Regions from separate parts of the Streptomyces hypolithicus genome, predicted to be linked through region 1. Evidence: riboswitches for the same ligand, from Rfam matches in the RefSeq annotation. Region 1 holds a riboswitch; each other region holds the start of a gene.
What was found. Region 1 has a riboswitch for cobalamin ahead of ACU6WZ_RS18585 (CbtB domain-containing protein). Riboswitches for the same ligand answer to the same signal wherever they lie in the genome.
Positions count from the first base shown of each region.

Region 2: linked by a shared signal. The riboswitch ahead of ACU6WZ_RS23625 (cobalamin biosynthesis protein) and the one ahead of ACU6WZ_RS18585 (CbtB domain-containing protein) in region 1 are both predicted to bind cobalamin.
Region 3: linked by a shared signal. The riboswitch ahead of ACU6WZ_RS07940 (ribonucleoside-diphosphate reductase subunit alpha) and the one ahead of ACU6WZ_RS18585 (CbtB domain-containing protein) in region 1 are both predicted to bind cobalamin.

Region 1 covers NZ_CM128811.1:3,927,698-3,937,413, reverse strand. Annotated here, with positions in the region: gene ehuA (ectoine/hydroxyectoine ABC transporter ATP-binding protein EhuA) at 1-91, shown strand, start outside; gene ACU6WZ_RS18620 (IclR family transcriptional regulator) at 302-1,060, shown strand; tRNA gene ACU6WZ_RS18615 (tRNA-Lys) at 1,143-1,216, shown strand; gene ACU6WZ_RS18610 (lytic polysaccharide monooxygenase auxiliary activity family 9 protein) at 1,275-1,868, opposite strand; gene ACU6WZ_RS18605 (SPFH domain-containing protein) at 2,093-3,892, opposite strand; partial or broken gene ACU6WZ_RS18600 (peptidoglycan-binding protein) at 3,916-5,212, opposite strand; tRNA gene ACU6WZ_RS18595 (tRNA-Lys) at 5,427-5,500, shown strand; gene ACU6WZ_RS18590 (glycoside hydrolase family 6 protein) at 5,635-6,666, opposite strand; cobalamin riboswitch at 6,822-6,994, shown strand; gene ACU6WZ_RS18585 (CbtB domain-containing protein) at 7,029-7,247, shown strand; gene ACU6WZ_RS18580 (CbtA family protein) at 7,264-8,073, shown strand; gene ACU6WZ_RS18575 (class F sortase) at 8,290-9,033, opposite strand; gene ACU6WZ_RS18570 (hypothetical protein) at 9,035-9,583, opposite strand.
Region 2 covers NZ_CM128811.1:5,021,835-5,031,550, forward strand. Annotated here, with positions in the region: gene cobN (cobaltochelatase subunit CobN) at 1-3,038, opposite strand, end outside; gene ACU6WZ_RS23620 (cobyric acid synthase) at 3,035-4,636, opposite strand; gene ACU6WZ_RS23625 (cobalamin biosynthesis protein) at 4,645-5,679, opposite strand; cobalamin riboswitch at 5,790-5,957, opposite strand; gene ACU6WZ_RS23630 (hypothetical protein) at 6,280-6,504, opposite strand; gene ACU6WZ_RS23635 (inorganic phosphate transporter) at 6,517-7,782, opposite strand; gene ACU6WZ_RS23640 (class II aldolase/adducin family protein) at 8,158-8,832, shown strand; gene ACU6WZ_RS23645 (alpha/beta hydrolase) at 8,878-9,716, shown strand, end outside.
Region 3 covers NZ_CM128811.1:1,728,314-1,738,029, reverse strand. Annotated here, with positions in the region: gene ACU6WZ_RS07960 (D-Ala-D-Ala carboxypeptidase family metallohydrolase) at 1-227, shown strand, start outside; gene ACU6WZ_RS07955 (helix-turn-helix domain-containing protein) at 262-1,230, opposite strand; gene ACU6WZ_RS07950 (hypothetical protein) at 1,312-1,515, shown strand; gene ACU6WZ_RS07945 (ribonucleotide-diphosphate reductase subunit beta) at 1,831-2,844, opposite strand; gene ACU6WZ_RS07940 (ribonucleoside-diphosphate reductase subunit alpha) at 2,844-5,270, opposite strand; cobalamin riboswitch at 5,413-5,536, opposite strand; gene ACU6WZ_RS07935 (hypothetical protein) at 5,650-6,087, shown strand; partial or broken gene ACU6WZ_RS07930 (Uma2 family endonuclease) at 6,228-6,593, shown strand; gene ACU6WZ_RS07925 (YbdD/YjiX family protein) at 6,648-6,851, opposite strand; gene ACU6WZ_RS07920 (carbon starvation CstA family protein) at 6,848-9,070, opposite strand; gene ACU6WZ_RS07915 (GntR family transcriptional regulator) at 9,453-9,716, opposite strand, start outside.

The sequences.
Region 1 (9,716 bases):
GGGCCGGGTCATCGAGTCCGGGTCGCCAGAAAAGATCTTCAGCGATCCGGTTCACGACCGTACTCGCGAGTTCCTCGGCGCGGTGCTCTGAGACGACGCTGAGACGGTTCAGAGAGGGTTCATGACGGCTCGGAGAGACGCTGATCCGCCAGGATCATGACTGCGGCATATGCCACAGTCGCGCGCCCCAGCGCACAGGACTGGGGCGCGCCGTCAATCTCGTCAACACCTTTCCCGCAAGCGGCTCTTGGCGGCTATCGTGGAACAGATGCAAGCGGTCACAACCTGGTAGGGGGAAACCGTGGCACTGAAGCCGGAGCCGACGGCGCCGTTCCACTCGGTGCAGTACGCCCTGCGTGTGCTGGAGACGGTCTCCAAGCACGCGAGCGGGGTGACCGACGTACAGATAGCCCGCGAGACAGGTCTTCCGCCCGCCCATCTGACCTCGCTGCTGTTCATGCTGCGCCGCGAGGGTTACGTCGAGCAGGTCACGGACGGGTCGTACAACGTCGGCGACTCGCTCATCCTGCTCGGTTCCGGGGCGACCCGGCGCGAGGCGCTCCAGGCGAAGCTCCGGCAGACGCTCCACCAGCTGCGCGACTCGGTCGGGGCGGCGGTCTACATCAGCCGGTACATCGACGGCGAGATCCGGATCACGCGGGTCGCCGACGGTCCGCTGACACCGGCGGTCAACGAGTGGGTGGACTTCAGGTCCGCGGGTCACGCGAGCGCGATCGGCAAGTGCCTGCTGACCCAGCTCGACCAGAACGGGCGCCGCGACCATCTCTCACGCCACAAGACCGCACGGCTCACCTCGAAGACGATCACCAACGAGCGGGTCCTCTTCTCCACGCTGGACAGTCAGCCGGCCACGGTGCCGGTGCTCGACCTCCAGGAGTACGCCGTGGGCACCGTGTGCGCGGCCGTGCCGCTGACCGCCGGGTCGGCGGTGGGCTGCCTGGCGCTGTCCCTGCCCGTCGAGCACGCCCACCGGCTGCGCGCGGCGGCGGACACCCTGAACCGGCGGGCGGCGCCGGTGGCGCTGTCGCTGGCCCTGTGAGCGGCGGGTCCGGGGCCTGTGCGGGGCCGGACCGGGGCTGGTGCGGGGCACCCCTTCGGACCAGGTACTATTTACGAGTCAAGCGCCGCTAGCTCAGTTGGTTAGAGCAGCTGACTCTTAATCAGCGGGTCCGGGGTTCGAGTCCCTGGCGGCGCACCTGACGAAAAGACCCTCGTGGAAGCGAGGGTCTTTTCGCGCGTCACAGGCGCCGGAATCAGAACCTGACGTCCGAGCAGGCGTAGAACGCGTTGGTGGTGTCCGCCACACTCCAGACGGCGAGGATGATGTGCCGCCCGGTCTTCTGGGTCGGCATCGCGCCCTGGTGGGTCAGGGTGGCGGGCGGCTGCTGACCGCCGTACGGAACGGTCATGAACGGCTGCGATTCCAGGGCCGCGCGGGTGAGCGGCTTGCTGGAGTCCCAGCCGTTCTTGGTGATGTAGTACCGGAAGTCGGTCGTCCGGTACCGGGCGGTGAACTGCCACCGGAAGCCGTACCCCTGCCCCGCGGACACCGAGGTGGCGGGCCAGCCGGTGCCTCCCCGCGGGTCGTCGAGCTGGGCGAATCCTCCGTTGCCGCCGGCACAGATCTTGCCGTCGGCCGGTCCGGAGGCGGGGAAACCCTTGGGACCCTCGACGCTCTGGGGTTCGTACTGGATGTTCCCGCAGCCGGTCACCGTGCCGTTGGCACAGAGCTTCTGCCGGCTGATCGGGGAGTCGGTGTAGCCGTGGCTGGTTGCACTGCCGGTGCCGAGGAAGGACACACCGGCGACTGCGAGGCCGACCAGAGCTGCTCCTGCCTTCTTTCGCATGCTTGGCTCCAGGAGAACGTGGGGGAAGTTCTGTGAGCTGTGCTGCGCGCGCGATCTGCGGTCTAGACCAAGTTCCAATGTATGGACGAGAGTTGGCCATGTCGAGGGGTCCAGACCAATCACGAAAGAAGTTTTCCCTACGCACCCTTACGAGCTCCTACGCTCCCTTTACGCCACCTTCGCCCGCCACCTCCGCCCGCCACCTCCGCGCCGCCGGGCTGCCTTCACACCTCCCCCACGCGTCCGGTGTAGAAGGCCACCGTCAGGTCCTTGACGAGTGTCTGGCGCTCGCAGTCGTCCAGCTCCACGAGCCCGCGCGTGGTCAGGCGGGTCACCGTGTCGTCCACCGCGTCCACCACCGACGTCAGGACGCTGTCCCGGTGCTGCGCGTCGAGCGCCGCGACCCGCGTGCGCTGCATCGCCGCCGCGAGCTCCGGTGCGTACTCGATCCGTGTCGGCTGGGCCGAGAACACATCGATGCCGACCGGGGCGGCCTCCGCCGCCAGCATCCGGGTCAGCGCGTCGCCGACCGCCTCCGCGTCGCGCAGCGTCGGCGTCTCGTCGTGGAACGCGTCGGCCGGCAGCTGGGAGAGCACCCGGGCCATCGCGGCCTCGACCTGTTCGCGCAGGTACGTCGTGTGGTCCTCGACGGCGAGCATCGCCCGTGCGGTGTCCCTGATCCGCCACACCACCAGGACGACGACCCGCAGCGCCACGCCGTTGGCGTCGACGGCGGACAGCGGCTCACTGCGCCAGTGCCGAAGCCGTACGTCGACGCGCCGGCGCAGCAGCAGCGGGCTCACCCACACCAGGCCGCAGCGCCGCACGCTCCCCCGGTAGTCGCCGCACAGCGAGAGCACCCACGCGTACCCGACCCGCCCGCGGGCCAGGCCGCCGTACGCGAAGACCATCACCGTCACCAGCAGGGCAAGCAGCGCCCAGATCCAGAGCGGAATGCCGTTGTACGGGCGCGGGGGCAGCCCCAGCATGTCGGCGGCCGGGGCCGGCACGGCCCCCGTCCACCAGACCAGACCCACGCCCACCGCGAGCGCCGCCGTTCCGACGGCGAGGGCCGCCCAGCCGGGCAGCACCGGGCCGGGCCGTTCGGCGAGCCGCGGGTCGGCGGGCGCGGCCGGACGCGCGGACCGTACCCGCACGGGGCGGGACGCCACGGCGGGCGGCCGCAGGGCGGCCCGCCTGCGGACACGAGGCTGATCACCGGCTCCCGGCGTGCGCCCGAGGACGGCGGCACCCGGCGGGAGCGTCAGGGCGGTGGGGCCGGTGTCGTCGCGGAAGAGGAGGTGCACCGGGATCTCGGTGGTGGACTCGTTCCTGATGACGGGCGCCCGCCGGTCGACGTCCTCCGCCACCCCGAATGCCCCGTTCCGGCGTACGCCCAACTGGGCGGCCACGGGCACCCCGACGACGAACTCGCGCGCCGCCGGCTCGCGAAACGCCGACCAGAGGGCCGACATGGCCGACCCGAGCGCCGACCCGAGCGCCGATCCGAGTGGCGCCCCAGAGGCCGACTCGGCCGCCGCCTCCGGCCCGCCGGGCTCGGCCCCTCCGAGTACCGGCACGGGCCTACCGGGCCCGAACCGGCCGGGCTCCGACTCGCCTGACCTGGTTTCACCTGACACCGACTCCTCGGGCCCGAACTCCTCGGGCCCGAACTCGCCGGGTGCGGGCTTGCCGGGCGCGGGCTTGCCGGGCGGCGGCTCGGAGGGAGCCGTCTCGCGGGTCACCGCGGGCCCGCCGGATGCGAGCCCGGCAGGTGCCGACTCCTGGGAGGTCGGCTCCTGGGACGCCGGCTCGATGGGAGCGGGGAACGGGTCGTGAGGGGTGGCGGTTTCGGGTGCGGGTGGGATGGGAGCTTCGGGTGCGGTGGGGGCGGATTCGCCGGGGTTGGGGTGGTCGGCTTTGGCGAGAGCCGGGGCGGGCGCCTCAGGGGCTGACGCCTCTGGGGCGGGCGCCTCCGGGGAGGGGTCCGCCGGGGTCGGGGTCGTTGAAGTGGTTGATGTCATCGGTGCCTCCGTCATGGCCTCCGTCAAGCGAAGAGCCGCTGCCAGGTCCGTGGGCCGGGGTAGCCGTCGGCCGCCGTGCCGCGCCAGCCCTGGGCCCGCTGGAACGCTTCGACGTTGCGCCGGTCCGCCTCGCTCCAGCGCGGGCCCGGCCCCGACGCGTAGTGCTTGCCGAAGCCCTTCTTCACCAGTTGCTTGCCGAGCTTGTGTACGTACGAGTTGGACTGCCCGGGTCTGAAGTGCTCCCGGCCGGGGAACGCGGTGCCGGCCGGGCTGCCTGTACCGCCTCCGCTGCCGCCGCCGCCCTGGATGTCCTTGCCCTGGTTGCGGACGAGCAGCTGCCATGTCCGCGATCCCGGCAGCCCGTCCGCGTCCGGGCCACGCCAGCCCTGGGCGCGCTGGAACGCCTGGGTGGCGCGGCGGTCCGCGTCGCCCCAGCGCGGGCCGGGGCCCTCGCGGTAGTACCGCTTGGCGCCCCGGCCGACGAGCATCCGCCCGAGCCGGGTGACGTGCGCGTTGTCCGCCCCTGGCCCGAAGGACCTCGCTCCCGGGTACACCGTCGCACCGGGCGTACCGGGCGATCCACCCGCGCTGATCGCCTTGTAGCGGTAGGCGATGTAGCGCCCCGAGTTGCTCCAGTACGCGTACGGCGTCGCCTGGGCGCGGGTCTGCGGGCGGGCTTGCTCGTAGGCGACGAAGTGGGTGCGCGCCGGGGTCGTCCAGTCGCCGAAGATCGTGACGTGCGAGTTCTTCACGGGGGCGGCCGGATTGTGGAAGAGCAGCATGTCGCCGGGCTGCAGCTCGTCCTTGGTGATGCGCACCCCGTACTCGGCGAGGCTCCCCGTCCATTCGTTGCCCGCGAGGTTCCAGGCCATCGAGACGAAGCCGGAGCAGTCCTGCCGGTACCCGTCCGACCAGTACTTCTCCATGCTGTACGGAACCTTCGCGTCCACCCAGCGCCTCGCCCGGTCGATGATGTCGGCCCTGGTCGTGGTGCGCAGGGGCGGCGTGGCGGACGGGCTCGGGCCGCCGTGCAGCGGGCCGACGCCGCCCTGCGGTGTCGCCGGCTCCGGGTCGCGGTCGGCCCCGGTCCTGGCGGGCGCGTGCCCGGGGGCGGTGCCCGCCAGGACCGGGGCCGCCCCCGCCGCCGAGGACCACGCCCGCGGCGGTGGCCAGCACCAGCGCACGGCGGGCTCCGCGCGCCCCGGGGTGCCCGCCGCACACCACCGGCAGGCCGGACACCGCCGCCCGGCGTTCCTTCACGCAGCCCGCGCAGCCGCAGTCGGCCGCGGGCTCGAACTCCTCGAACACCGGCATCGTCATGCGTTCCCCTCCCGTGGTTGTGATGAGGTCGGTGAGGTGAGGTCTGTGCTGTGCTGTGCTGTGCTGTGCTGTGCTGTGCTGTGCTCAGGTGACAGTGTTTCAACTGTCCGGACATCATGCATGTTGACTGTCCAAATGGTAATTTATCGGACAGTACGCGGCGTGGCCGGTCGAAGCACCCACGCCTGTCGGGTAAAGTTCACCGGGTCAGCAGGCGCCGCTAGCTCAGTTGGTTAGAGCAGCTGACTCTTAATCAGCGGGTCCGGGGTTCGAGTCCCTGGCGGCGCACGCATCACCGAAGCCCCCTCACCGAAAGTGAGGGGGCTTCGGTACTTTCCGGACATCGGCAACGCAGCGGGCAGCAGCGACGTCGAGGGGGCCACCCGACCCAGGTGGCCCCCTCTCCCCGTACGGCGCTGCTGCTACTCCGCGTTACGGGCCAGCTCGAGCGCGTACTCCGGGTACCACTCGCCGGCCTTCGGGCCGCCCTTGCAGTCGCCGTCCGACTCGCCGGGACGCTTGATCCACAGGTACGCGTCGACCAGCTCGTCGCCGGTCTTGGTGGTCGGCTTCTCACCGAGCGCGCGGCCCGGCGGATTGCACCAGTTCTCCTTGGGGTCGCCCTCGGTGTACGCACCCTTGCCGTTGCGGCTGGTGTCGATGACGAAGGGCTTGTTGCCGACCTTCACCGAGAGCGTCTTGCCGAACTCCTTGCTCACCTCGGTGGTCTGGAAGTTGGAGACGTTCGCCGAGAAGCCGTCCGCGTCCGCGATGCCCGCCCGCTGGAGCGGCTCGAAGAGCGAATCGGGCGACTTCCAGCCCGCGTTCCCCGCGTCCAGGTACACCTTGGCCTTCGGCAGCTGCTTCAGCCGCTTGATGGCGCCCTTGAGGAGGTCGTACCGCTCCGCGTGGAACTCCTCCGGCGCGCAGCCGTCGACGAGGTGGAGCACCGCGTCCGGCTCCAGGATCACGGTCGCCGGGCGGTCGCCGATGCCCTTGGCGATGCCCTCGACCCAGGCCCGGTAGGCGTTGCCGTCGGCGGCGCCGCCCTTCGAGAACTGCCCGCAGTCGCGGTGCGGAATGTTGTAGAGGACGAGCAGTGCGTCACGGTCGGCCCGCTCGGCCGCCTCCGTGTACCCCTTGGTCTGCGCCTCGGCGTTCTCCGCGGCGAGCCACTCGCCGGTCGGCTGCTCGGCGATCTTCCTGATCAGGGCGGCCTTCTCGTCGTCGCCCTCATCGGCGTACGCCGCGACCTGCTTGGCGGCGGTGCCTTCCGGATTGACCCAGTACGGGTCGCTGCCCTTCGGCTGCTGCCTCATCTGCGGCTGCTCGGTCTCGCCGCCGCCACCACCGCCGGAACCCGAACAGCCCGCCACCAGCAGCGCGGCCCCGACAGCCCCCACCACGGACATCCGGATCCGACTTCGCTCACGGCCGCTGCAACTGCCGTACATGCAATCCCCCTTGGCAACACCCATGTGTGATGAGGCCCCCGGCCGCAGCCGCGCCCCTCCCCGGACACAACTGGTCCAAACCATCCTGGCACACCGGTCCCCCTTACAGGGGGCGTGGGCTTCGGGTCCGCCGGACAGGCCCTGGGGGCCTGTTGACAGTGTTCGGCCAGGCTGGGACTCTCGGCATGACAACTCCACACATCGAGGCGACGGTGAGCAGGAACCCGGTGCGATTCCGGGACGGTCCCGCCACTGTGACCATGGGAAGGCCCCGCACGACGGGGCGCCCGTACGGAAGTCAGGAACTGACCCGTCGTCCTCCTGCCATGGGGCGTGGAAACCCCAGAAGGAGGCCCACCGGTATGTCCCTGCACACCGCGCAGCACACCGACACCGCGTCGGTCGCGTCCGCCGCGACCAGCACCCGCGACTGGTTGATCATGGCTGCGGCCGCGATCGTGGCACTGATCGCTCTCTACGCGGTCTTCATGGACAACGGCACGGTCGTCGCCGCGACCGGCGACTACCTGCACGAGTTCTCGCACGACGGCCGGCACCTCTTCGGTGCCCCCTGCCACTGATCGGGGCCGTACGTCCATGTCTGTTTCCGTACTCCCCCTGCTCGGACGCGGCCTCGCGGCGGGCGGGGTGGCCGGCCTTGCCGCCGGGCTCTTCTCGCTGCTCCTCGCCGAGCCCCTGATGGACCGCGCGATCCGCCTCGAAGAGGCGCGTTCCGCCGAGGCGCACGCGCATGAGGCGGCCGGGGCGGCCGTCGCACATCACGAGGAACTGTTCTCCCGCTCCACCCAGCACGCCGGTCTGGTGGTGACGGCGGTGATCGCCGGTCTCGCCCTCGGTATCCTCTTCGCCCTCGCGTACGCGCTGGTGCACCGGCGCTCCGGGCTCGGCGAACGGCCGTGGCAGCGCGCCATGGGCTTCGCCGCGGCCGCCTTCCTGGCGGTCTCACTACTGCCGGGGCTGCGCTACCCGGCCAACCCGCCGGGCGTCGGCGACGCCGGGACGGTCGAGAACCGGCAGGCGCTGTGGCTGGCCTCCGTCGTCATCGGCGTGCTGGGGATGATGCTGGCCCGGCAGGTGTACGTACGCCTTGCCGACCGATCGCTGCCGCTGCGCCAGATCGCGGTGGGCGGTGCCGTGGTGGCGACGCTCGTGGTGCTGTTCGCGCTGCCGGGGAATCCGGACGAGGTGCCGGTGGCGGCGACGCTGCTGTGGGACTTCCGGATGCTGTCGGTCGCTTCCCAGGCGTTGCTCTGGGCGGTGTTCGGGGTGGTGTTCGGCGGGCTTGGCCTGCGGGCGGCGCGGCGGGCGCGGGCCGGTGCGGGTGCGAGTGCCGGTGCGGGTGCGGGTGCGGGTGCGGGTGCGGTGGGGGCGCCTGCGGCGGGCTAGGGCCTGTCCGGTGGATCAGGGTCGGGCAGGTCGCGGCGTCTGGTGCGGTGCATCGCAAGGCACCGGAGCGCCCTGATAGCGGAGCTATTCGGGTGTTTCGGCAACGCCGCGAGGCGCCGCACCAGACGCCGCGGCCCCGGCGATGATCCGCCGGACAGGCCCTAGTCCCCTACCCGCCCCTTCCCACAACCGGGGCTCCGCCCCGGACCCCGGTCCTCAAACGCCGGACAGGCTGGGGGTTTCGGCGCCCCCGGCGGGGATGTCGGCGGGCCCAGCGGCGGACGGACCTGACTGCGGGGGCAGTTCGTTCGTCAGGTAGGCCGAGACCACGACGTTCGCCGTGTAGGTCTTCGCCTTCTTGTCGTACGTGCCCCCGCAGGTGATCAGCCGCAGCTCCGCCCGGTCCTTCTGGCGCGGCCCGTATACCTTCTGCGGGTCGAAGCGTTCGCGGGTGAAGACCTGGACGTCGTCGATGGTGAACTCCAGACGTTCCCCGCCGGCCCCCGTCACCCGTACCTTCTGGCCGGGGCGGGTGGAGCTCAGGCCGTAGAACACGGCCGGTTTGCTCTCCGTGTCGACGTGGCCGACGAGCAGGGCGACTCCCGCCGCCCCCGGCCTGGTGCCGCTGCCGTACCAGCCGACCGTGGCGGGACGGCTGTAGGGCGGCGGATCCACGGCGCCCGATGTGTCGAGGCCCCGGGCGATCACGGGGGCCGCGACCCCTATGGCCGGGACGTCGACGCGCTGCGGCGACGCGCCCGCGAGCGGGGCGTGCGCCGGCGGTAGCGGTACGCCCTGGGGGCGGCCCACCGCGGCCACGTCTCCGGTGGTCGGCGCCGAACTGCCGCCGGGGCCCTCCGGCAGGTTCCGGCCCCACAGCCACAGCCCGAGCACCACCAGTGCCCAGGCAACGCCCGTCATCAGCCTGCCGTTGCCGGCCGGCCGGTCCTCGGCGGACATGTCAGTCCGAGTCCGTGCGACGGCGGCGTACGCTCCGGTAGGCCACGGCGACCGCCGCGACACCCGCCAGTACGAGACCGATCACGGTGTGCGGGGTCCCCGGCCCGTCCTCCTCGGCCGCCGCCATCTGCGCCGTACCACCGCCACCCGCGCGCACCGGCGCCGTGGGCGTCGGGTGGTGGGTCGGCTTGTTGTGGTGGATGACGGTCACCGTGCCGCTGGCCTTGCCGCGGCCGTTCTTGCACTTGACCCAGATCTCGTAGTCCTTTGCCTTCGCGTCCGAGCGGATGTGGGCCTGCGCGAAGAGACCGCCGTCGGCGGCGGGGTTGAAGTACGCGGGCGAGGAGAACGCGTCCGAGGTGCCGGTGGCCTGGTCGCCCCGGCAGACGTGGACCCGCAGATCCACCTCCCCGCCCGGCGCGATGGCGCTCGGGGTGACGGTGAGCCGTCCCTCGTATCCGTAGTCGTTGTCGGCGTGCGCGCCGGCAGCGGGCGCGATGACCGCTGCCGCCGCCACACCGGCACACAGAGCGAGCTGAAGTGAGCGCATAGTAAACCTCCTGGTACTCCGAAGATTCACCGTCACGCTCTTTTTCGCATCCCCAGCGGCGTGTCGCTGCGCCGTACGGGCGCATCTACGCGCCAGTGCGCTTCAGCCCCTCTCGCACTCGGCCGTACGCACC
Region 2 (9,716 bases), 1.1 Mb from region 1:
GCCAGATCCGCGTCCGACCGCCAGTTCCGCGCATCGATCAGCGGCAGCAGCCCCGCCCCGTACGCCCCCGGCTTCGAGCCGAAGATGCGGGCCGTCGCGCGCCGCCGGTCGCCGTGCTCTGCGGTGTCCTCGTCGGCGTGCGCCCGCACATAGTTGGCTTCCGCCGGCTCGTCCAGCTCGGCCACGGCCCGTACCGCGTCGTCGATGAGCCCCACCACGTGCGGGAACGCGTCCCGGAAGAACCCGGAGATCCGTACGGTCACATCGATGCGCGGCCGCCCCAGCTCCTGTGGCGGCACCACCTCGAAGCCCGTCACCCGCCGCGAAGCGTCGTCCCACACCGGACGGCAGCCCAGCAGCGCCAGGATCTCCGCGATGTCGTCGCCCTGGGTGCGCATCGCCGACGTACCCCACACCGTCAGGCCCACCGACTTCGGATACTCACCGTTGTCCGTCAGATAGCGCGCCACCAGCGAGTCGGCAAGCGCCTGACCGACCTCCCAGGAGAGCCGTGACGGAATTGCCTTCGGGTCGACGGAGTAGAAGTTGCGCCCGGTCGGCAGCACGTTCACCAGACCGCGCGTCGGCGACCCGGACGGCCCGGCCGGCACGAAGCCACCGTCGAGCGCGTGCAGGATGTTGCCGATCTCGTCGGTCGTACGCGCCAGCCTCGGTACCACCTCGTCGCAGGCGAACCGCAACACGGCCACCGCGTCCGGCAGTTCGACCCCGATGACCTCGTCCACCAGGCCAGCCGCCTCCGCCGTGTCCCAGCGCCGCTCCTCCATGCCCTCCGCGAGCCGCCGGCACAGCTGCTCCAGCAGGTCGATCGCGTCGGCGCCGGTCCGCGCCGGGCCCGCCACGAGCGCGGTCAGAGCGTCGGCCACCTTCACCGCCGCACCCGGCTCGCCCAGCAGCTCCTTCTCGGACAGACCGAAGTGCTCGGCGAGAGCAGCCCGCAGCCCCGGCAGCGCGTTCGCCCGGCCGCCCCACACCTGCGAGGCCCGCAGCACGGCCAGCACCAGATTGACTCGCGCCTCGGCCTCGGGGCCGCCGCCCAGCACATGCAGGCCGTCGCGGATCTGCACGTCCTTGATCTCGCACAGGTAGCCGTCGATGTGCATTACGAACTCGTCGAAGTCGTCGTCGTCCGGCTGCTCGTCCAGGTGCAGGTCGTGGTGGAGCTGCGCCGCCGTCACCAGCGTCCAGATCTGCGCCCGCACCGCCGGTGCCTTCGTCGGGTCGAGGTCGCTGACCAGGGCGTACTCGTCCAGCAACTGTTCCAGCTTCGCCAGGTCGCCGTACGTGTCCGCCCGCGCCATCGGGGGCACCAGGTGGTCGACGACGGTCGCGTGCCCGCGCCGCTTCGCCTGGGTGCCTTCGCCCGGGTCGTTGACGATGAACGGGTAGATCAGCGGCAGCTCGCCCAGCACGGCGTCCGGCCCGCACCCCGCCGACAGGCCGAGGCCCTTGCCCGGCAGCCACTCCATCGTCCCGTGCTTGCCCATGTGCACGATCGCGTCCGCACCGAAAGTACGGTCCAGCCAGCGGTACGCCGCCATGTAGTGGTGCGACGGCGGCATGTCCGGGTCGTGATAGATCGCGATGGGATTCTCCCCGAAACCGCGCGGCGGCTGGATCATCACGACGACGTTCCCGAACTGCAGGGACGCCAGCACGATGTCGTCACCGTCGACGTACAGCTGCCCCGGCGCCTCGCCCCAGTGCTCCAGCATGCCGTCGCGCAGCGCGGGCTCCAGCTGGTCGAACCATTCCTGGTAGTCGGCGAGCGGCACCCTCGCGGGCGCTGCGGCGAGCTGCTCCTCGGTGAGCCATTCCACGTCGTGGCCACCCGCGTTGATGAGCCGGTGGATCAGCTCGTCGCCGTTGTCCGGGTGGCCTTCGACGCCGTAACCGGCGTCGCGCAGGGCGTCGAGCACGCGGATCGCGGACGCGGGAGTGTCGAGGCCCACGGCGTTGCCGACCCGCGCGTGCTTCGTCGGGTACGCGGTGAAGACGAGCGCGAGGCGCTTGCTCGCGTTCGGCTTGTGGGCGAGCCTGGCGTGCCGCACCGCGATACCGGCGACGCGGGCCGCCCGCTCGGGATCGGCGACGTACACCGGCACGTCGCCCTCTCCCATCTCCTTGAAGGAGAACGGGACGGTGATCAGCCGGCCGTCGAACTCGGGGATGGCGACCTGCATCGCCGCGTCCATCGGGGACAGCGCCGCGTCCGACGCCTCCCAGGTGGCGCGCGACGACGTGAGGCACAGGCCCTGCAGCACGGGTACGTCGAGATCGCCGAGCGCGCCGATGTCCCACGCCTCGTCGTCGCCGCCCGCCGAGGCGTCGCTCGCCCGGGTACCGCCCGCGGCCAGTACGGTCGCGATCAGGGCGTCGGCCCGGCCCAGCTCCTCGTACAGCGCGGGGTCGGCACTGCGCAGTGAACCGCAGTACAACGGAAGGGCGTTGGCGCCCTGCGCCTCGATCTGATCGCACAGCACGTCGACGAAGGAGGTGTTTCCGGACAGTTCGTGCGCCCGGTAGAAGAGCACACCGACAGTGGGGCGTCCCTCCGTGTAGGCCCGACTGCCGTGCACCCCCCACTCGGGCATCTTCTGCGGCTCCGCGAAGCCCACACCGGTCAGCAGCACGGTGTCGGACAGGAACCTGGACAGCTCCACCAGGTTTCCCGGGCCGCCCTCGACGAGGTAGCGCAGCGACTCGGCGACGACACCCGCCGGCGCCGACGACTCGGCCATCAGCTCCGCGTCCGGCATAGTCTCGCCACCCAGCAGGACCGTGGGAATCCCGGAGGCCTTGAGGACCGCGAGGCCGTCTTCCCAGGCGCGCTTGCCGCCGAGCAGCCGTACGACGGCGACCGAAGCGCCCGCCAGGAGCGCGGGCAGATCCTCGGACGCGTCGATACGGGTCGGATTGCCGATCCGGTAACCGGCCCCGGAGGCACGGGCCGCCAGCAGATCGGTGTCGGCGGTCGACAGCAACAGCACAATGTTCTGGGGGTTCTCGATGCTCATGCGGGCGCTCCAGGTGCGATGAAGGGAAGGCCGGAGGGCGCGCCGGACTCGATGAGCCGCAACAGCGCGTCCGTGTCAGCGTGTTCTTCGATCAGGTCGCCGAGGCGGTCGAGCTGCTCCTCGCGCAGCGCCCCGAACGACGTGTCGGGCGCCGGTACGAAGCGGCGGCCCGCGGCGGCGGCGACCTCGCGCAGGAACGCGCGCCGGAAGCCGTCGCTCTCCAGCGAGCCGTGCCAGTGGGTGCCCCAGACGGAACCGACGCGGCAGCCGTCCAGGCTGTGTGGTTCGCCGTCACGGGTGCTGTCAAAGATGAACCCTGAGCCGCCCAGCACTTCGGCGACCCCGTGATGGATCTCGTACCCCTCGGCGGCCTCGCCCAGGGCGGTGCCGGAGACCCGCGCGAGTGTCTTCTCGACCGCGAACCGCACCCGTACCGGCAGCAGGCCCAGGCCGTCGACCGTCCCGGCTCTCGACTCGACGTCGTCCTCGATACGTTCGCCCAGCAGCTGGTAGCCGCCGCAGATGCCTAGCACGGGCCGGCCCTCGGCGGCGCGCCGGGCCAGCGCGTCGGCGAGGCCGCGCTCGCGCAGCCACTGGAGGGCCTTCACCGTGCCGCGGGTGCCCGGCACGATGGCCAGGTCGGCGTCCACCAGCTCCTCTGCCCGGTCCACGAACCGCACCACGACGCCCGGTTCGGCAGCCAGCGCGTCGACGTCGGTGAAGTTCGACATGAGCGGTACGGCGCACACGGCTACGCGCAGCACGTCCGCGCCGTGAGGCGGCGCGACGACCGACTCCCGTACGGTGCCCCGAAGCGACACTCTCAGGCCGTCCTCCTCGTCGATGCCGAGGCCGTGCGCGAAGGGCAGCACACCGTACGTACGCCGCCCGGTGAGGCTCTCCAACATGTCGAGCCCCGGTTCGAGCAGCGAGACGTCGCCGCGGAACTTGTTGACCAGGTAGCCCGCGACCAGTTGCTGGTCCTCGGCGCTCAGCAAGGCCGTCGTACCGAAGAAGGACGCGAAGACACCGCCCCGGTCGATGTCGCCGACGACGACCACCGGGAACCGGGCCGCTCGCGCGATGCCCATGTTCACGATGTCGGTGCGCCGCAGATTGATCTCGGCGGGACTGCCCGCCCCCTCGCAGATCACGGCGTCATACGTGCCCCGCAACTCCCGCAGACAGTCCGTGACGGTCCCGAGAAGCGCTTCCTGTCGCCCCCCGTACAGCGTTTTCCCGGAGTACGACCCCCCAGACCCTCCGGACCCCCCGGCCCCCCCGAAGAACCCGCGGGCGCTCATCTCGCCCACCGGCTTGCCCAGCAGCACCACTTGACTGCTGCGGTCACTGCCGGGCTTGAGGAGCACGGGATTCATCAGCGCGGTCGGCTCGACGCGTGCCGCCTGCGCCTGCATGGCCTGTGCCCGGCCGATCTCCGCGCCCTCGCGCGTGACGAACGAGTTGAGCGACATGTTCTGCGCCTTGAACGGCGCGACCTTCACTCCCCGGCGCGCCAGCCACCGGCAGATCCCGGCGGTCACCACGCTCTTGCCCGCATCGGACGTGGTTCCCGCGACGAGCAGGCCACCCCCCAACGAACCGTTCATGCGCGTCCCTTTCCGTTGCGTACGCCGGTACGTGTGCGTATGCCGGTACGTGTGCCAGCGCCGGTACGTATGCGTGCCCCGGTACGTGCCGCCCGCCGCAGCGCGCCGACGGCCGGCCGGCCCGCGACGGCCGCCGCCAGGGCCAGCGCCCCGACGCGGCGCGAGAGCCGTACGGCCCGCTCGATGTCCGCCACGCCGACGGGCCGCCCGGCGGCGTTGAGTACCGGCCGGTGCTCAACGCGGCCGGCGTACGCGAGCGTCCCGCCGAGCCGCACGCCGAGCGCCCCTGCGAAGGCGGCTTCCACCGGGCCCGCGTTGGGGCTCGGGTGCCGGTACGCGTCGGCGCGCCACGCGCGGAGCGCGCCGCGCGGGTCGCCGCCCGCGATCACGGCGAGCGCGGCGGTCAGCCGGGCCCCGGGCCAGCCGGCCACGTCGTCGAGGCGGGCCGAAGCCCAGCCGTAGCGGGTGTATCTGGGCGATTTGTGGCCGACCATGGCGTCGAGGGTGTTCACGGCGCGGAAGGCCACCAGGCCGGGCACACCGCCCACAGCGCCCCATACCAGGGCGCCGACGACGGCGTCGGAGGTGTTCTCGGCGACGGACTCGACGACGGCCCGGGCGATCTGCTGCGCGTCCAGGGCCTGCGGGTCGCGCCCACACAGGTGGGGCAGGCGTTCGCGGGCCACCTCGGTGTCCCCGGCCGCCAGCGCCCCGCCGACGGCCCGGGCTTCGCGGCTCAGCGACGTACCCCCGACGACGGCCCAGGTGGCGGCGGCGGTCAGCGCGAGGGCGGCGGCGGGGGAGCGGCGTACGGCGCGGGAGGCGAGCACGGCGGCGCCGGCGGCAGCGCCGGCGCACACCAGGGTGTGCACCGCGCCCCACCCGCGGTGGTCACGCCACAGCAGGGACTCGACGGCGCCCGCGGCCCGCCCGAACGCGGCGACCGGATGCCCACGGCGGGGATCACCGAGCAGCAGGTCGCCGATCAGGCCGGCGGTGGCGCCGTACGCGAAGATGCGATCGGCACGCATGGCTCAGCAGGCCGACGCGCCTCGAAGTGCGCGCGTACACACGGGAATCACAGGAATGACTGAACGGCAGCCGGGCATGGCGGTATGTCCTCACTCAGGGTCCGCGCCCTGGTTCGACGTGACCGGCGGTGAGAGTTCCTGACTTCCGGGGGAGCCGACGATTTCTCGTCTCCCCGGTCACAGTGGCGGGACCGCACCGGATTCGCACCGGGCTTCCTCTCGTGCCGCCGTATTTCGGCTGGGGCAGTCCACCATGCCCCGTCAGCGGCGTCAACTTGCCGCTGACCTGCGAGGGGAGAGTGTGCTGGGGCACACAGACACGCACACAGACACGCACACGGACACGCAAACAGACAGGCGCACGGAGACGCGCACGGACGCGCGCACGGACGCGCGCACGGACGCGCGCACGGACGCGCGCACGGACGCGCGCACGGACGCGCGCACGGACGCGCGCACGGACGCGCGCACGGACGCGCGCACGGACGCGCGCAGGACACCGCCCCGCCGGTGGCCCGTAGTGGGGGCCGGTGGCGGGGCGGTGCCCGTGGAGCGGGAGGTACGTCAGGAGCGGGAGGTACGTCAGGGGCGGGAGGTGCGTCAGGCGACGATCAGGTAGATCCCGTACGCCACGGCCGACGCGCACAGCGCGAAGCAGGCGTACGCGCCGGTGCGCGCCATCACGGCGGAGCCGCCGCTCTGAGCGGCGGCGCCCTCCTGCTTGGCGAGGGCCACGATGCCCAGGGTGAACAGGCCCACCAGAGCCACAGTGGCCACAAGGCTCACGCCGAACACAGAGCCGAGAGCTGCCCAGTCGATCTTCATCTGGTTCTGTCCTTACACCTTGGCCGGGCTGGCCGGCTCGGGGGAGGCGCCGGCCGGGGCCGGGATGGGGGTCTTGAACTCCTCAGCGGCGGCGACGGCACCGGCGGTGGGCGGCACGCTGACCGCGGCCATGGCGGTGGTCACGACTCCCGCGCGCCCGTCGTCGCTGTCGACATCCCCGACATCATTGACGTTGGTGTGGTCGACCACCTGGCGGCGGGAGATGAACCAGATCGCGGTGCAGGCGGAGACCAGGAAGACCGCGATGACGGCGACGCCCCAGTCGCCCTGCTTGGTGACGAACTCCGAAGCGGCGGCGACCAGACCGGCGGCCGGCAGCGTCAGACCCCAGGCGACGAACATCCTGGTGGCGGTGGACCAGCGGACCACGCCGCCCTTGCGCCCGAGTCCCGCGCCCATCACGGCGCCGGAGCAGGAGTGTGTGGTCGACAGCGAGAAGCCGAGGTTGGACGACGCGAGGATGACGCTGGCCGCGCTGGTCTGGGCGGCGAAGCCCTGCTGCGGCTGGAGGTCGGTGAGGCCCTTGCCCATGGTGCGGATGATGCGCCAGCCGCCGAGGTACGTACCGAGGGCGATCGCGAGGCCGGCGGAGAAGATGACCCACATCGGAGGGTTGGAGCCGGGGGCGAGCACACCGCCCGCGATGAGCGCCAGCGTAATGATGCCCATCGTCTTCTGCGCGTCGTTGGTGCCGTGAGCGAGGGAGACCAGGCCGGCCGAGGTGATCTGGCCTGCGCGGTAGCCCTTGGCCGTGGCCTTCGGGTCGGCGTTGCGGCCGATCCGGTAAGTCAGCCGGGAGGCGAGGTAGGCGGCGATTCCGGCGACCAGCGGTGCGGCGATCGCGGGGAGAAGCACCTTGGTGACGACGACCCCGCCGTTGACGCCGCTGACGCCGACTGAGGCGATGGTGGCGCCGATCAGACCGCCCATGAGGGCGTGGGAGGAACTGGACGGCAGACCGATCAGCCAGGTCATGAGGTTCCAGAGGATCGCGCCGACGAGCGCCGCGAAGATGACCTGGGGTGTGATGCCGTCCTCGGTGACGAGGCCGCTGGAGATCGTCTTGGCGACCTCCACGGACAGGAACGCGCCGACGAGGTTGAGCACGGCAGACATGGCCACCGCGGTCTTGGGCCTCAGAGCGCCGGTCGAGATGGTGGTCGCCATCGCGTTGGCGGTGTCGTGGAAACCGTTCGTGAAATCGAACACTAGAGCTGTCACGATCACGATCGCGAGCAGCAGGGTGATGTGTTCCATTTACCCAGGCAATCTATGGACGTCAGTGGCACGTGGAACGTAGGCAACCTGAGTGAACGGAAGATGAACTGACGCAGGCGGTGCGGTGACTCAAAGCGCGGCACGGGCATTCCGGTTGAGGCCGGAGCGCAGCGATTGCAGGCCGGGCGGCACCTCACCCGACTCAGCGGGCGTCCACAGGGCCGCCGGGGGAGATCCTTGTCACTGCGCCCGGCGCTCGCAGGGGCATTCCGGATGGGCCGAGCGGCAGCCGTTTCCCGCACGGCCTGCCCCGCCCGGCGCGGCGCCCTCTGTCGAGGCCAGCACTCACGCTGCGTGACTGGGTGGGGCCGGCCCGCCTCCTCTCGCCTCCGCCGCTGCTGGCAGGATCTGCGCATGGCTGAGCAGCGACAGGACGCGACGCAGGCGCAGGCGATCGAGCGGGCATGGCACGACCTGGTGGCCACCGCCCGCAGGACGGTCGGCGAAGGCATGGTCGTCGGCACTTCGGGCAATGTCTCTGTACGGGTCGGCCGGCTCGTCCTGGTCACCCCGAGCGGAGTGCCGTACGAACGGCTGCGCCCCGAGGACGCCGTGGCCGTCGACCTCGAAGGCAACCGCGTCCTCGGCGACCTCGCCCCGACCAGCGAGCTCCCGATGCATCTCGCGCTCTATCGCAGCACGGACGCCGGGGCCGTCGTCCACACCCATGCCGTGCACGCCACGGCCGTCTCCACCCTCGTCGACGAACTGCCCCTCGTGCACTACATGGCCGCCGCACTCGGCGGCCCCGTCCGGACCGCCCCGTACGCGACGTACGGCTCACCGGAACTGGCCGAGAACATGCTGCTCGCCCTGCGCGACCGCTCCGCCTGCCTGCTCCAGAACCACGGCACCATGGCCTACGGCGCCACCCTCGACCAGGCCTACGACCGCACCGCCCAGTTGGAGTGGATGTGCCGGCTCTGGCTCACCGCGAGCTCCGTACCGGGACGCGAACCCACTCTGCTCTCCGCCGCCCAGCTGCGCGAGGTGTCGGCCAAACTGGCCGGCTACGGCCAACCCGCCTGACCCCGCCCACTGGCCGATCGGCCCGGGTGTGCGGACACTGGAGCGGTGCGCCCGGCTAAAGCGACGGCAGCGGCCGTCACCATACTCATCGGCGTCGGCGCGGCCGCGGTCGCGATCGGGCGCTACGCCGGCGACTCCGCCCTCAAGTCGTCGCCCGGCAGACCGCTGCCCACCGACCCCCGCCTGACCGTGCACGCCGCCACCGCAGGGCAGGTCACCCTGACCCGTGGGCTGCCGTCCCTGCGCCCCGGCACGTACGGCATCGAAGGTCCGCACGTCCACGCGGTCGTCGGCCCCGTCGTCGAGGACGCGCCGCACACCGCCGACACCGTCGTGCGCCGCCTGGAACGCGTCAGCTTCGGCACGCTCGAAACCGGCTCCCGTGTACGGATCACCCCACAGCTGTACGTCGGCGATCCGCGCAGCGCTCTCGGGGTCCCGCACACCGACGTCGAGGTGCCCGGCGAACTCGGCGTACTCCCCGCCTGGTTCGTACCAGGAGACCGCGACACCTGGGTGATCACCGCTCACGGCCTCGGGACCACCCGCGAACACCCCATGAACCTGCTGCGCTTCTTCCAGGCGCACCACCTCCCCGTCCTGAACATCGCCTACCGGGGTGACACCGGCGCCCCCAAGGCACCGGGCGGTCTCGGCCACCTCGGCGACTCCGAGTGGCGCGACCTCGACGCCGCGATTCGCCATGCCGTCCGCCACGGCGCGGAACGCGTCATCCTGCACGGCTGGTCCACCGGCGGGGCCATGGCCTTGCACGCAGCGGCCGACTCCCCGCTCCGCGACCGCATCAGCGGCCTCGTCCTCGACTCACCGGTCCTCGACTGGGAAGCCACCGTGCGCGCCCTGGCCGGCGCCCGCCGCGTTCC
Region 3 (9,716 bases), 2.2 Mb from region 1:
ATGCCTGCAACGACGCGGTCGGCGGTGCGTCGAGCAGCCGCCACCTGTACGGCGACGCGGCGGACCTCGGCGTCAGTCCGCACTCCCTGTGCACCCTGGCCAAGCAGGCCCGTAACCACGGCTTCAACGGCATCCTCGGCCCGGGCTACCCCGGCCACAGCGACCACACGCACCTGGACCACCGCTCCAGCCGCTTCTGGTCGGCGTCCAGCTGCGGCGTCTCCTGACGCACGCGCATCGTTCCGGGGACCGGCACGGTCGCTACGCGGCCAGTGCCGGTCCCCGGAACGTTCGCCGGTAGGCATTGGGCGTGGTCCCCAGTGACCGTACGAACTGATGACGCAGCGCCGCCGCGTTCCCGAATCCGGCGCGGCCGGCGATCGTGTCCACGGTGTCGTCCGTTGCTTCCAGCAGTTCCTGCGCGAGCAGCACCCGCTGCCGCAGCAGCCAGCGGTAGGGCGTCGTGCCGGTCTCCTGGAGGAAGCGCCGCGCGAACGTCCGCGGCGACATGTGGGCCCGCTCGGCGAGCTGTTCCACGGTCTGCTCCTGGTCCAGGTGCCGCTCCATCCAGGCCAGCACCTCACCCACCGTGTCACAGCGCGCGTGGGCGAGGGGGCGCTGGATGTACTGCGCCTGGCCGCCGTCGCGGTGCGGAGGGACCACCATGCGGCGGGCGATGGTGTTGGCCACCTCCGGCCCGTGTTCCTCACGTACGAGATGCAGGCAGGCGTCGATCCCGGCGGCGGTGCCCGCCGAGGTGACGACCGAGCCCTCGTCGACGTACAGCACATCGGGTTCGACCCGCGCGCGCGGGTAGCGGCGGGCCAGCTCCGCCGCGTGCCGCCAGTGGGTCGTGCACCTGCGCCCGTCCAGCAGCCCCGCGGCGCCGAGTACGAACGCCCCCGAGCAGACGCTCAGCACGCGGGCGCCGCGGTCCACGGCCCGGCGCAGCGCGTCGAGCATCGGCTCCGGGTAGACGCGGGCCTCGCAGTGCTGGTCGGCCGGGATGCCGATGAGATCGGCGCTCTCCAGCCGGTCGAGACCGTGCGGTACGGAGATGGAGAACGCGCCGGAGCGGGCGGCGAGCGGGCCCGGTTCCATGGCGCACACGGCGAAGTCGTACACCGGGAGCCCCTGATCGCTCCGGTCGATGCCGAACACTTCGCACAGGACGCCGAGTTCGAAGGGGTTGACGCCGTCGACCAGGGCCACGGCCACATTCTTCAGCATGGGGCCAGTATGGCAGTAATTCGATGTTCCATGACAGTCCTGCCACTGACTTTTTCAGGCCGGGGCGACCACAGTGAAGCCATGGAAACCTTCACGAACTACCTCGCGGTCATCGTCGTCTTCGTCCTCCTCACCCTCCCGTCCTTCATCGGTCACGCCAGGGACCGCCGGATCGACCGGCAACTCCGTGAGGCTGAGAACCCCCGCCCGCGCCCGACCGGCACGGTGCGCAGCGCGTCCGGCCGGCGGCCGGCGACGCGGTCCGTGGCGACGAGCGGCTGCTAGCGTCCGCTGGCCCTCCGTACCCGGTTACGCCGCGCCCCCGGCCGCCGGCGCGACGACGCCGGCAGCCGGGTACGGCTTCCAGTGGCCCTCTCGGCAAGCTTTGCCCCGTCGCGTCGTCCAGCACGCACGCTCGCCGCGTTGACCGAAAGCCCTGGTAGCTCCTTCCCCAAGCGCTCGACTTCGTTCGAGCAGGGGGGACCCCATCCAAGGGCTTCCGGCCGCCTTGCGATCGCACGCACTGGACGACGCTCCTTGTGGGGCAAACATTGCCGGTCGCGGCACTAGCGCCGCGAGGGGCACTAGAGTCGCCGTCTTCTAGAAGTCGTCGTCGAAGGCGACCGAACCCTCGACCGCGACCTGGTAGGCCGACGGGCGGCGCTCGAAGAAGTTCGTCAGCTCCTGGACGCCCTGAAGCTCCATGAACGAGAACGGGTTCTGTGAGCCGTACACCGCGGGGAAACCGAGGCGCTCCAGGCGCTGGTCGGCGACGCACTGGAGGTACTCGCGCATCGACTCGGTGTTCATGCCGGGCAGACCCTCACCGCAAAGGTCGCGGCCGAACTGCAGCTCCGCCTCCACCGCCTCCCTCAGCATGTCGGTGACCTGCTGCTGGAGAGCCTCGTCGAACAGCTCGGGCTCCTCCTTGCGGACGGTGTCCACGACCTCGAACGCGAAGTTCATGTGCATCGTCTCGTCGCGGAACACCCAGTTGGTGCCGGTCGCCAGGCCGTGCAGCAGGCCCCGGGAACGGAACCAGTAGACGTACGCGAACGCTCCGTAGAAGAACAGCCCCTCGATGCAGGCCGCGAAGCAGATCAGGTTGAGCAGGAAACGGCGGCGGTCGGCCTTCGACTCCAGGCGGTCGATCTTCTCGACCGAGTCCATCCACTTGAAGCAGAACTGGGCCTTCTCGCGGATCGACGGGATCTCCTCGACCGCGTCGAACGCCGCCGCCCGGTCGTCCGGGTTGGGGAGATAGGTGTCGAGCAGCGTCAAGTAGAACTGGACGTGCACGGCCTCCTCGAAGAGCTGGCGCGAGAGATACAGGCGCGCCTCGGGGGAGTTGATGTGCTTGTAGAGGGTCAGCACCAGGTTGTTGGAGACGATCGAGTCGCCCGTCGCGAAGAACGCGACCAGCCGTCCGATCATGTGCTGCTCACCGGGTGAGAGCTTGGCGAGGTCGGTGACGTCGGAGTGGAGATCGACTTCCTCGACGGTCCAGGTGTTCTTGATCGCGTCCCGGTAGCGCTCGTAGAAGTCCGGATAGCGCATGGGACGCAGCGTCAGCTCGAAGCCCGGGTCGAGCAGGTTCTTGTCGGTGGAACTCATTACTGGCAGGCCTCGCAGGACTCGGGGTTTTCAAGGGAGCAGGCGATCGCGTCCGCGTCGGGAGTGACGGAAGTGACGGGAGCGACGGCGGGCGCTGCGGGGGCCTGCTGTACGGGGATGGTCGCGCCCGCCGACGCGCCGGAGCCGGCCGCGCGCGCGATGCGGGTGGCGGGGCGCGAGCGCAGGTAGTACGTCGTCTTGAGCCCCTTCTTCCAGGCGTAGGCGTACATCGAGCTGAGCTTCCCGATGGTCGGCGTCTCCAGGAAGAGGTTCAGCGACTGGGACTGGTCGAGGTACGGCGTGCGGGCGGCGGCCATGTCGATCAGGCCGCGCTGCGGGATCTCCCACGCCGTGCGGTACAGCGCCCGTACTTCCTGGGGGATCCAGCTGAAGCCCTGCACCGAGCCGCTCGCCTCGCGCAGCGCCTCGCGGGACTGGGCGTCCCAGACGCCGAGCTTCTTCAGGTCCTCCACCAGATAGGCGTTGACCTGCAGGAACTCACCGCTGAGCGTCTCGCGCTTGAAGAGGTTGGAGACCTGCGGCTCGATGCACTCGTACACGCCCGCGATGGACGCGATGGTCGCCGTCGGCGCGATCGCGAGCAGCAGGGAGTTGCGCATGCCGGTCCTGGCGATACGGGCGCGCAGCGCGTCCCACCGCTCCGGCCAGCTGACCTCGACGCCGTAGTGGTCGGGGTGCAGGACGCCGCGGGCCGCGCGGGTCTTCTCCCAGGCGGGCAGCGGGCCTTCGGCCTCGGCGAGGGCGCAGGACGCCTCGTAGGCGGCGAGCATGATGCGCTCGGCGATCTTCGTGGACAGGTCGCGGGCCTCGGCAGAGTCGAAGGGCAGCCGCAGTTTGAAGAAGACGTCCTGGAGGCCCATCGCGCCCAGGCCCACCGGGCGCCACTTGGCGTTCGAGCGGCCGGCCTGCTCGGTCGGGTAGAAGTTGATGTCGACGACCCGGTCGAGGAAGGTGACCGCGGTACGGACGGTCTCGTCCAGGCGCTCCCAGTCGATTTCGCCGTTCCCGAGAACGAACGCACCGAGGTTGACGGAACCGAGGTTGCAGACAGCCGTCTCGCCGTCGTCCGTGACCTCCAGGATCTCGGTGCAGAGGTTGGAGGAGTGAACCACGGAGCCCGGCTCCGCCGTTTGGTTCGCCGTACGGTTCGACGCGTCCTTGAAGGTCATCCAGCCGTTGCCGGTCTGCGCCAGGGTGCGCATCATCCGACCGTAGAGCTGGCGCGCGGGAATCGTCGTACGGGCCAGCCCGTCCGCCTCCGCCTTGCGGTACGCCGTGTCGAAGGCGTCGCCCCACAGGTCGACCAGCTCGGGCACGTCGGAGGGCGAGAACAGCGACCAGTCGGCGTCCGCGTCGACGCGGCGCATGAACTCGTCGGGGATCCAGTGCGCGAGGTTCAGGTTGTGCGTACGCCGCGCCTCCTCGCCCGTGTTGTCGCGCAGCTCCAGGAACTCCTCGATGTCCGCGTGCCAGGTCTCCAGGTAGACGCAGGCCGCGCCCTTGCGCCGGCCGCCCTGGTTGACGGCGGCCACCGACGAGTCGAGCGTGCGCAGGAACGGCACGATGCCGTTGGAGTGGCCGTTCGTGCCCCGGATCAGCGAGCCCCGGGCGCGGATGCGTGAGTACGAGAGTCCGATGCCACCCGCGTGCTTGGAGAGGCGGGCGACCTCGTGGTAGCGGCCGTAGATCGAGTCGAGCTCGTCGAGCGGCGAGTCCAGCAGGTAGCAGGAGGACATCTGGGGGTGGCGCGTACCGGAGTTGAAGAGCGTCGGCGACGACGGGAGGTAGTCGAGGCGGCTCATCAGCCGGTACAGCGCGGCGACCTCGTCGGCGGCCGTGGCGGAGTCGTCCTTGGCCAGGCCCGAGGCGACGCGGAGCATGAAGTGCTGCGGCGTCTCGATGACCTGACGCGTGATGGGGTGGCGCAGGAGGTAGCGGCTGTAGACCGTGCGCAGGCCGAAATAGCCGAACCGGTCGTCACCGGAGGCGTCGATCAGCGCGTCCAGGCGGGCCGCGTGGGCGGCCACGAAGCCGGCTGTGTGGTCGGCGATCAGGCCCTCGCGGTGCCCGACGGCGACCGAGTCGGAGAAGGTACGCACGCCCTGTGTCGCCGCCTCGTCGCGGATCGTACGAGCCAGGAGGCGGGCCGCGAGCCGGGAGTACGCCGGGTCCTCGGAGATCAGGCCGGCGGCGGCGTCGGTCGCCAGCCCCCGCAACTCCGCCGCGTCGGAAGCGGCGTTGCGGCCGCGCAGGGCGGCCGCGGCGACTCGGCCGGGGTCGGTGTCGGGGAGGTCGGCGGTGAGGTCGGTGAGGGTCCGCAGCAGTACGGTGCCGGGACCGCCCGACGGCTCGGCCGCCTCCGTCGAATCCGTGGCAGTTGCCGGATCGGCTGGCGCGATGGTCACGGGGTGCTCTCCTCGCTCGGCTCGGGGCCGGCGGGGGGAGAGGGGGACGTACGGGCACACCTCGCCCCTTGGGGGGCGGCACACCGCGTCGCATCCATCGGCCCAACCGCGAGGCCCGGACGTGTCGGTATCCGATTCGGTCGAATCGGATACGCCGTCGGCAGGTCCTCGGACTCCGGGGTGCGCAAAAGCGCACCGATCACACCGTTGCGGGACAGTTCCGGATTCGCACCGGATTCCCCTGCGGCGACAGCGAGGTTGAGCATACATGTGGGGGCGGTTGGATGATGCAGCCCCCACATGTTGTGTCGCGCGGGAAGAGTGACTGCCGCTGTCACAGCGCTCCGCTATCGTCGTGAACACAAAGGAGGTACGCCCCATGACAGCGATCACCGACCGGCCCCACCTGCTCCCCGAAGAGTTCGACGAGGCCACCCGCATACTGGCCCGCACGACTGAGGGCGTGCGGCTGGAGCTCATCGACGGGAGGCTGAGGAGCAGGGTCGTGCCGGACGGGGACCACGGGCGGATCATCGAGTGGCTGACGCGTATCTGTCTGCAGTCGCAGCCCGAGCTGTGGCTCTATCCCGATCAGGGGTTCACAACTGCTGGGCGAGCACATGGTTTTAGCGAACATGAACACGATGGGGTGGACGGTGTGACGTTCTGCGGGTGTGTCCGGTGGGGGGTGCGTGACGTTCTCGGTGCGATCTGGGACGCGGGGTGTGGCGTCAGCAGTCGGGGCCCCCGTTTCACCAGAGAGATGGCTCGGGGCCTCCCCGTCGCCTCTGGTCACACCCACATGGCCAGGTCGTAGGGATTCCGCCCGCCCGGGACGGACCGCATACACGATATGCGTCGCCACCCGGGACGCGAAAGCGGAGGACCAGTGCGCCCAAGACCGTTCGGGGCGTGCCGGCGAGACAGGACTCACTCCTGCTCACCGCCCAGGAACGGTTGAAGGTGCAGGCGTACCGGAAGGGCCGCACCCGGCCTGACGGTTCGCTCGCGCCCAGCGGCGCCTTCGTCGGCCAGGGCGACTGGGCCGATCCAGATTCCGTGCTGATGGTTGTCGAGGTCACGTCTTACGACACCGACACCGACCAGCGCGACCGGATGGCAAAGCCGCGTGCCTACGCCGAGACCGGCATTCCGGTCTACCTGCTGATCGACCGTGATACCTGCGAGGCGACCGTCTACAGCGAGCCCGACGGCGTCCGGTACGAGAACGCGCGCACCGTCCCCTTCGGGAAGCCCCTGGCGCTGCCGGGCCCGGTGGAAATCACGCTGGAAACCGAAGCACTGAAGGAGTGGGTGCGCTGACGGCGACGGGCCGCCGCACCCCGAAGGGGACGCGGCGGCCCGTGCGTGCGGCTCTCAGCAGCAGCGGAAGCCCTCGCGGGGGTCTGCCTCTCGGGCGTCTGTGCGGCTGCGTTCGAAGTCGCGGCGGGTCATCACCGAAGCACCGGGGTCGTGCGACCTCGCGTGCGCCACGTAGCGGTCGTACGCCGCCTCGCCGGTCAGCTCGCGGACGTACCAGCGGATCCGGCCGACCGCCCGGCGTACATCCGGCCCGGTCATTCCGGCTTCCCCGCTCCGACCTGGGCGCCTTCCTTGCGGACGCCGCCCTCGGAGCCGACGCCGGCTGCGACCAGCTCGGCCTTCTCCTCCTTGGTGGCGATGATCGACGCGGGTGCGACGATCTTGGACTCGACGTACTCGGACTCGTGGAGCTCCACGCTCTGCGGGTCGCGGACCGCCTTGACGCACACGCGGGCCGCGTCGACGAGCACCACCACGATCAGGATCGCGAAGAGCGCGCACAGCACGCCGTCGACCGTGGAGTTGGTGACGACGGTCCGCATGTCGTCCATGGACTTGGCGGGCGGCAGGACCTGGCCCGCGTCGATGCCCGTCTGGTACTTGTCGCGCTGGGCGAAGAAGCCGACCCTCACGTCGTCCGAGAAGATCTTCTGCCAGCTCGCGGTGAGCGTGACCGCCGCGTCCCAGGCGAGCGGGATCGCGGTGACCCAGGCCCACTTCAGGCGGCCGGACTTGACGAGCAGCGTGGTGCAGACGGCGAGCGCGACGGCCGCCAGCAGCTGGTTGGCGATGCCGAACAGCGGGAAGAGCTGGTTGATGCCGCCGAGCGGGTCGTGCACGCCGACCCACAGGAAGTAGCCCCAGCCGCCGACGACGACCGCGCTGGCGAACCAGACGCCCGGCTTCCAGCTGACCTGGCGGAACGGCTTGTAGACGTTGCCCAGCATGTCCTGAAGCATGAAGCGCCCGACGCGGGTGCCGGCGTCCACCGTGGTGAGGATGAACAGCGCCTCGAACATGATCGCGAAGTGGTACCAGAACGCCTTCAGGCCGGCGCCGCCGATCACCGCGGAGAAGATCTCCGCCATGCCGAGCGCGAACGTCGGCGCGCCACCGGTGCGCGACAGCAGGCTCTGCTCCTCGACGTCCTTGGCCGCCTGGGTCAGTGCCTCGGGGGAGATGGAGAAGCCGAGGTTGGTGACGGCCTCCGACGCGGCCTGGACGTTGTCGCCGATCACACCGGCGGGCGAGTTGATCGCGAAGTACAGGCCGGGGTCGATGATGCAGGCGGTGATCATCGCCATGATCGCGACGAACGACTCGGTCAGCATGGCGCCATAACCGATCATCCGGATCTGCGTCTCCTTCTGGACCATCTTCGGGGTGGTTCCCGAGGAGACCAGGGCGTGGAAGCCGGAGAGCGCGCCGCAGGCGATGGTAATGAAGACGAACGGGAACATCGAGCCGGCGAAGACCGGTCCGGCGCCGCTGGTCGCGAAGTCGGTGACCGCGGGCATCTTCATCGTCGGCAGGGCGATGAATACACCGACGGCGAGCAGTGCGATCGTGCCGACCTTCATGAAGGTCGAGAGGTAGTCACGCGGCGCCAGCAGCAGCCACACGGGCAGTACGGAGGCGAGGAAGCCGTACACGATCATCCAGATGACGAGCGTGCCCGGCTCCAGCGTGAACGTGTCGGCCCACGACGACTCCGCGACCCAGCCGCCTGAGACGATGGCGAGCAGCAGCAGCGCGACGCCGATGGCCGACACCTCGCTGACCCTGCCGGGACGCAGTACGCGCAGGTAGACGCCCATGAAGAGGGCGATCGGGATCGTCATGCCGATGGAGAAGACGCCCCACGGCGAGTGCGCGAGCGCGTTCACGATGACCAGGGCGAGCACCGCGAGCAGGATGATCATGATGGCGAACACGGCGACGAGGGCCGCCGCACCGCCGAACGGGCCGATCTCGTCCCGCGCCATCTGGCCGAGCGAACGGCCGTTGCGGCGCGTGGAGAAGAACAGCGTGACCATGTCCTGGACGGCGCCGGCGAAGATGACGCCGACGATGATCCATATGGTGCCGGGCAAGTAGCCCATCTGCGCCGCGAGTACGGGTCCGACCAGGGGTCCGGCGCCCGCGACGGCGGCGAAGTGGTGCCCGAACAGGACGCGGCGGTCGGTCGGGTGGAAGTCGACACCGTTGTCGAGCCGCTCGGCGGGTGTGGCGCGGTTCTTGTCGACCTTCAGGACGCGGTGCGCGATGAACCGCGAGTAGAAGCGGTACGCGATGGCGTACGAACCGAGGGCTGCCGCCAGCATCCAGGCGGCGGAGATCTCTTCCCCGCGCGACAGGGCGAGTACGGACCATCCGATGGCGCTGACGAGGGCTACCGAGCCCCAGATTGCGATGGACTTCGGGGACAACGCTCCCCGTCGTCCCTGTTCCTGCGCTGGTGCTGGCGATTCCGGCATGACGATCCGTCCCCTCGCGCGATCTTTCTCGTAACGTGCGCGAAATCTAGGTGCTGTGACCGCCGTCCGTAACCCCCTGTCCGCATATCGGTACGGACACGGCACGACCACCGCAGGTCAGGGCCGTACCATCCCGCTGACGATTAGTTAGCCGAGCACCCAAATCGCCGCGCCGACTCGGACCGCCGACTAGTCCGTCGGCCGCCTCAGTCCGTCGGCCGCTTCAAGTTCGCCACGCTGTGCTGTCCCGGGGGCAACCCCCGGACCCCCGGCCGCCCGTGGCTCGCCGCCGCCTCAGTCCGTCGGCCGCTTCAAGTTCGCCACGCTGTGCTGTCCCGGGGGCAACCCCCGGACCCCCGGCCGCCCGTGGCTCGCCGCCGCCTCAGTCCGTCGGCCGCTTCAAGTTCGCCACGAACTTGTAGCGGTCGCCGCGGTACACCGACCGCACCCACTCCACCGGCTCGCCGTTCCTGTCGATCGAGTGGCGGGAGAGCATCAGCATCGGCAGACCCACGTCCGTGCCCAGCAGCCCCGCCTCGCGCGGGGTGGCGAGCGACGTCTCGATGGTCTCCTCGGCCTCGGCCAGGCGTACGTCGTACACCTCGGCCAGCGCCGTGTAGAGGGAGGTGTACTTGACCAGCGAGCG